2 regions of the Stenotrophomonas sp. TWI587 genome follow, and region 1 is predicted to be linked to the other one. Evidence: predicted binding sites of a transcription regulator. Region 1 holds the regulator's gene; the other holds the start of a gene.
The links. The regulator FliA, encoded in region 1, starts transcription of late flagellar genes. The targets are predictions, from matches to a motif close to TAAAGTTTNNCNNNCNNNGGCCGATAA.
Positions count from the first base shown of each region.

Region 2: ABE464_RS09590 (methyl-accepting chemotaxis protein) is a predicted target of FliA. The motif match lies at 1,501-1,527, and genes of this name have one in related genera.

Region 1 covers NZ_JBDJMW010000001.1:542,776-546,179, forward strand. The annotation lists gene ABE464_RS02495 (protein phosphatase CheZ) at 1-426, opposite strand, end outside; gene cheY (chemotaxis response regulator CheY) at 426-818, opposite strand; gene ABE464_RS02505 (RNA polymerase sigma factor FliA) at 835-1,581, opposite strand; gene ABE464_RS02510 (MinD/ParA family protein) at 1,578-2,465, opposite strand; gene ABE464_RS02515 (AAA family ATPase) at 2,452-3,404, opposite strand, start outside.
Region 2 covers NZ_JBDJMW010000005.1:48,550-51,953, reverse strand. The annotation lists gene ABE464_RS09590 (methyl-accepting chemotaxis protein) at 1-1,471, opposite strand, end outside; gene ABE464_RS09585 (L,D-transpeptidase) at 1,675-2,649, shown strand; gene ABE464_RS09580 (M23 family metallopeptidase) at 2,654-3,346, shown strand; gene ABE464_RS09575 (hypothetical protein) at 3,347-3,404, opposite strand, start outside.

The sequences.
Region 1 (3,404 bases):
CTGCCCGGTGAGATCCTGGTAGCTCTGGCTGAGGGCGATCTCGGTCAGGTTGTGGCGTATGCGGTCCAGCTGCTGGTCCTGGTCGGCCGTCAAGCCATTGGCGCGCAGCTGCTCAGTGAGCGTGCGGCATTCTTCGGCCAGGTCCAGGGTGCGGTGGGTGGCCTGTTCGGTCATCGCCACCACGTGATCCAGGCGTGCGCAGGCATCGTCCAGTTCGCCGGCTTCGCTGGGCAGGCTGGGCAGCTCGCCCAGCGCCTGGCCCAGCTCGCGGGCGAGCCGGTTCAACCCGGCCATCATCGGCTGGGTGCGCAGTGCGGCGAGTGCGTCGATTTCCTGACGCCACGCCGCTTCGTCGCCTGATTCCAGCGCGGCCAGTGCATCCTGCAGGCGCTGCACCAGCGCTGATTTGTCGCTCAGGGTTTCCATCAGGCGCTCGCCGCCAGACGCTCGAAGATCTTGCCGAGCTTTTCTTCCAGGGTCTGGGCGGTGAACGGCTTGATGATGTAGCCGTTGACGCCGTTCTGGGCCGCTTCGATGATCTGCTCGCGCTTGGCTTCAGCGGTCACCATCAACACCGGCAGCGTCTTGAGCTTGGCGTCGGCGCGGATGGCCTTGAGCAGGTCGATGCCCGTCATCACCGGCATGTTCCAGTCGGTGACCACGAAATCGAACGGCTGGCTCTGCAACAGCATCAGCGCGGCATGCCCGTCCTCGGCTTCGGCCGTGTTGGTGAAGCCCAGATCGCCCAGCAGGTTCTTGACGATACGACGCATGGTCGAAAAATCGTCGACGATCAGGATACGCATGTTCTTGTCCAAAGCTCTTTCCTCGGTCTTAATGGTTCTCGAGGCCGGCGTCGGCCGCCTCGAAGATTTTCAGTCGGCCACGCAGGCGCAATACGGCCTGGCCATGGATCTGGCACACGCGCGATTCGCTGACGCCCAACACGGCGCCGATCTCTTTCAGGTTCAGTTCCTGCTCGTAGTACAGCGACAGGACCAGCTGTTCGCGCTCGGGCAGCAGCCCGATCGCGTTGCCCAGCTCCCGCCCGAACTCACCGCGCTCCAGCACCTGCTGCGGGGTCGGGCCGCCCTGGGCGACGGTGTCCAGCTCGCCCTGGTCTTCGATCCGTGATTCCAGGCTCAGCACCTGGCCGCGCGAGGCATCTTCCATCAGGCGCAGATAGTCGGGCAGCGGCATGTCCATCGCGGCGGCCACTTCCGTGGCGCTGGCGGCACGGCCGGTGCTCTGTTCGAGCCGGCGGATGGTGGCGGCGGCGTCGCGGGCCCGGCGATGGACCGAGCGCGGCACCCAGTCACCACGGCGGATCTCATCGATCATCGAGCCACGGATGCGGATCGAGGCATAGGTCTCGAACGAGGCGCCCTGGTCGGCGTCGTAGCTGCGCGACGCTTCGATCAGGCCCATCATGCCGGCCTGGATCAGGTCGTCCACTTCCACGCTCGCCGGCAGGCGTGCCGCCAGGTGATGGGCGATACGGCGGACCAGGTCGGAGTGCTGGGCAATGCACTCGTTCGCGGCGACCCGCTGGACCTCTTTGTACTGTGCGGCGCCTTTCATGCGGTCACCCCGCGTTGCTTGAGGATGCGTTCCAGGAAGAACTCGACGCCGCCACGTGGCTCGGTCGGGGCCTGCCAGCGTGCGGTACGGCGTGCGATCTCGGTCAATGCCAGCGCCGAGGGGCTGGACGGGTAGGCCTTCACCACCGGCTGCTGGCGCTGGACCGACAGGCGCAGCCAGTCGTCCTGCGGCACACAGCCCAGGTAGTTGAGCGACACATCGGCGAGGAACTTCTCGCAGACGCGGGTCAGCTTCTCGTACAGCACCCGGCCTTCATTCGGGTCGCGCACCATGTTGGCGACCACCTGGATCCGGTCCACGCCGCGTTCGCGCGAGAGCACCTTGATCAAGGCGTAGGCGTCGGTGATCGAGGCCGGCTCATCGCAGACCACGACGACGGTGTCCTGGGCGGCCTGGCAGAAGGTCAGCACGCCGTCGGTGATGCCCGCGGCCGTGTCCACGACCATGATGTCCAGTTCGCGCTCCAGCTCGGAGAACACGTTGACCAGGCCGATGTGCTCGGCCTGCTGCAGCTCGGCCATGTTGCGGCGGCCCGAGGCGGCCGGCACCACCAGCACGCCGCCGGGGCCTTCGATGATGACCTCCTCCAGCGTGCAGCGCCCGGCGACCAGGTCGGCCAGGGTCACCGTCGGCTTCAGGCCCAGGATCACATCGACGTTGGCCAGGGCCAGGTCGGCATCCAGCAGCAGGGTGCGTTTGCCCATGCTCGCCAGCGCCACGGCCAGATTGGCCGAAACGTTCGTTTTGCCCACGCCGCCCTTGCCGCCGGTGACGGCGATGGTGCGGACCGGGCCCAGCGGCTGGCTTCGGGTAGCCGACAACGGGAAGGTCTGGGTCAGCTTGGCGTACTCACGCGACGGCATGGTTCAACTCCGGGTTGCAGGGCATATCGGCCGCGCGGCGCAAATCTTCAAGGCGAAGTACAAGATTGGCCGCACTGGCACGGTGCAGGTCTTCAGGAACGTCCTGGCCATCGGTGACCCAGGTGATCGGCAGGCGGTGGTCGACGGCCACCGACAGGGCGGTACCGAAGCGACCGGTCTCGTCCAGCTTGCTCAGCACCACACCCTGCGGGTTGGCGGCGCTGAAGCGGCGGACCACCTCGTCCATGTCGCCGAAACTGGTGTTGGCCGGCAGTACCAGCAGGGTGCGGATCTGCTCGGCGGCCCGCAGCCACTGCAGCTGGGCGGCCAGCGCACGGTCGCGCGGGCCCAGGCCGGCGGTGTCGATCAGGACCAGCTTGTAGTCCTTCAGGCGTTCCAGCAGCTGGTTCAGATCGCTTCCACTGCTGGCCTCGTGGACGGCGATGCCGAGCTGGCGGCCGAAGCCGTACAGCTGCTCGCGGGCGCCGATGCGGCCGGTATCGGTGGTGACCAGGGCCACATCGCGGGCGGCATGGGCTTCGGCGAAGCGCGAGGCCAGCTTGGCGATGGTGGTGGTCTTGCCGGCACCGGTGGGGCCGACCAGGGCGATCACGCCGCCCGCTTCGAGCGGGTCGACCGGGGCGATCGGCAGCTTCTTGGACAGCAACCCCAACATCAGGCCACGGCCACGGTGGGCTTCGGTGTCCAGCGGGATCTGCATGGCCACGTCGCGGCTGATACCGGCATCGAAGCCATATTCGTCCATCAGGTCCAGTGCGGCGGCGCGTACCGGCGAGCCGCGCAGGCGCTCGTCGGTGAAGCGGTGCATTTCACGCTCGATGACGTGGCGCATGCCGGCCACTTCGTGACGCAGCTGGCGGATTTCTTCGTCGTCGCGCGGGATCAGGGCCAGGTCCGGCACGCTGGCCACGACCGGTG
Region 2 (3,404 bases), on a different contig from region 1:
AGGTCAGCTCCTCCATCGAGGCCGCGGCTTCCTCCAGATTGGCCGCCTGCTGCTCGGTGCGGCGCGACAGGTCGTTGTGGCCTGCGGCCAGTTCCTGTGCGGCATCGTTGATGCTGCCCGCCGCGCCCTGAATCTGCTGCACGATGCCGGTCAGCTGCACGGCGGTGACGGTGGCATCGTCGCGCATCTGCGCGAACACGCCTTCGTAGTGACCATCCATGCGCGAGGTCAGATCGCCGGTGGAGATCGCACGCAGCACCTGCGACAGGTCGGCGATGCTGCTCTGCGAGCTGGCCATCATCCCGTTCAACTGGGCGACCATCGCGCGGAACTGGAACTGGAAGCTGTGCTCGCTACCACGCACCGAGAAATCACCGGCGCGCGCCGCCGAAGCCAGCGTTTCGATCTGCTGGTTGATCGCCATCAGGCTGTCCTTGACGGTGGCCATGGTGGTGGTCAGCACGGCCTTTTCGCCCGGATAGCTGTCCAGATCGCGGCTCAGATCGCCGATGGCGTAGCGCTGCATCACCTCCACCATGTGGAACTCGACGGCCACGTGCGAACCGACCAGCTCATTGGTCGCGCGGATCATGCGCCCGAAATCGCCCGGGAAGGCGGCCTCGTCCATGCGGTAGCTGATGGCGCCGGCTTCATGCTGGCCGGCCATGTCCAGCTGCGCGGTGATCGCGCCCTGGACGGTCTGACGCACGGTGGCCATCGCATTGCCCAGCTGGGTGATTTCGTCGCGGCCGCCCAGGCGGAAGTCCTGCTCCAGGTCGCCCTTGGCCATGCGGGTGGCCAAGCCGACGGCGCGTGCCAGCGGGCCGGTCAAGCTGCGTCCGATCAACACCGAGGCAGTGATGCCGACCACCAGCGCGATCGCGCCCAGCACCAGCAACTGCAGGAACGTGCGCTCACCCAGCCGGATCGCCTCGGCGGCCGCCTGGCGGCTCTGCGTTTCTTCGTAGCTCACACCATCGCCGAGGGCTTTGTTCCAGGCGTTGGCTGCTTCCTGCACAGCGCCCAGCGTCAACGCGGTGGCACCGGCGAAATCGCCCTGCTTGAGCTGTTCGCTCATCTGCTTGTTGAGCGGGCGCGCGACCGCACGTGCAGCCGCGATGGCGTCGCCGATCGCCTTGTCGTCAGCATTGGTGGGCAACGCCTGGTAGGCAGTCCAGCTGGCCTCGTAACGCTTCACCAGGTTGGCGATGCGCACTTCGTCATCGGCCAGGCGATCGCCCTGGCGGATCAGCATCTCGCGGCGGACCACCATCATCTGGTTGTTGGCATCGAGCATTTCCGACAGCAGCCGGACCTTGGCCACATTGACCTCGACCACCTGCTGCATCGACTGTTTCTGTTCCGCGCTGCCGGTCGCGCCGATGGCGACGACCGCAGCCACCAGCAGCAGCAACAGGCCAAAGCCCAGGCCAAGCCGCCAGACGACGCTGACGTTCCGCAAATAATCCATGACAACTTCCAAACGTGGGGGGTGCACTGGTATCGGCCTTCCCTGGGCGGCCTTGATCCGTGGGCGTGTCAACGGGTGAACGGGTTCACGTAGCGGACACATTGGCTGAGGCCGTGACCCTGCTCAGCCGCGCGTCAGGCTTTTCACGGCCGCTGCGCATGTCCGGCAGGCATGGTGGAAGCACGTCTCTCCTGGAATCGCCGATGACCCTTCGCCTGCATCAGATCGCCCGCCTGTCCGCCCTCGCCCTGGCCTTGGCGGCCCCTGTCTGGGCGGTTGCGCAGACGGCACCTGCCGCGGCACCGACGACCGCCACGGCCGGCACGCCGCTGGCCACCGGGCCGCGCTCGGACCTGCATGCCCAGGTGCTTCTCGACCGCGCGCACTTCTCTCCCGGGCAGATCGATGGCGAAGTGGGTTCCAACCAGAAGCGCGCGGTGTCTGGCTTCCAGGCCGCCCGCGGTATCAAGGTGACCGGTGAGCTGGACGATGCGACCTGGAAGGCCCTGCAGCCGGACAGCGCCCCGCCGCTGGTGCGCTACACGCTGACGGCCGAGGATGTGGCCGGCCCGTTCCAGCCCGTCCCGAAGGGCCCGGCCGAACAGGCCAAGCTGACATCGCTGGGCTTCGGCTCGGTGGAGGAAGCGCTCGGTGAACGCTTCCACGCCTCGCCCGACCTGCTGAAGACGCTCAATCCCGGGGTGGACCTGGGCAAGGCCGGCAGCGTGATCCAGGTGCCCAATATCGCCGTCACGCCGCTGGCCAAGGCCAGCAAGCTGGTGATCGACAAATCCGACTCGACGCTGCGGCTGTTCGATGCCGAGGGCAAGGTGTATGCGCAGTTCCCGGTGTCCTCCGGCAGCAAGCATGATCCGCTGCCGATCGGGAAGTGGAAGATCCTCGGCATCTCGCGCGATCCCACCTTCCACTACAACCCCAAGCTGTTCTGGGACGCCAAGGCCGGCGACAGCAAGGCGGTGCTGCCGCCGGGCCCGAACAATCCGGTCGGCGTGGTCTGGATCGACATTTCCAAGCCGCATTACGGCCTGCACGGCACGCCCGAGCCTGGCCACGTCGGCAAGACCGAGTCGCACGGCTGTGTGCGCCTAACCAACTGGGATGCGCTGCAGGTGGCCGACGCGGTGGATGCCTCCGTGCCCGTGGTGATGCAGGAGTAAGCGCATGAAAACCCTGCGACTGCTGGCGGTGGGCCTGGTGCTGGGTGTGGTCGGCTATTGGTTGCTGGGGCCAGGGCCCTCGGCCCGCCTCGGCGCCGCCGAACCAGCGAAGGTAGGCTCGGCCACGAGTTCCACCCGTGCCGCACTCGATGCGCCGCCGCCATCCCCCCCGGCCCGCGCACCCGCACCTATCCCGACCACGCCCCTGCCGCCCGCGCCTGATGCCGGCGGTGTCGCATCGCCTCCTGCAACTGCGGGTGGGGCCCTGCTGCTGCCGGTGCAGGGCATCCGTGCGGACCAGTTGCAGGACACCTTCACCGATGCGCGCAGCGATGGCCGCGTGCACGATGCCATCGACATCCTGGCGCCGAACGGCACGCCGGTGCTGGCGGTCGCCGACGGCACCGTCGAGAAACTGTTCGACAGCGTGCGGGGCGGGCTCACCGTGTACCAGTTCGAACCGAGCGGTCGGTACTGCTATTACTACGCCCATCTGGACCGCTACGCCGACGGTCTGGCGGAGAAAAAGACGGTCAAGCGCGGTGAGGTGATCGGCTATGTCGGCAGCACGGGCAACGCGAGTCCGGAGGCACCCCATCTGCATTTCGAGATCCATGTACTGGGCCCGGAAAAGCAGTGGTGGAAGGGCGAATCAATCAACCCCTATCCGGTGCTGACGGGGCGGCAGGCGTTGTGATCAACGCGGGCGGGCTGTTGCATCCCGGATCGCCCGTGCCAGTTCCCAGGCACGGCCG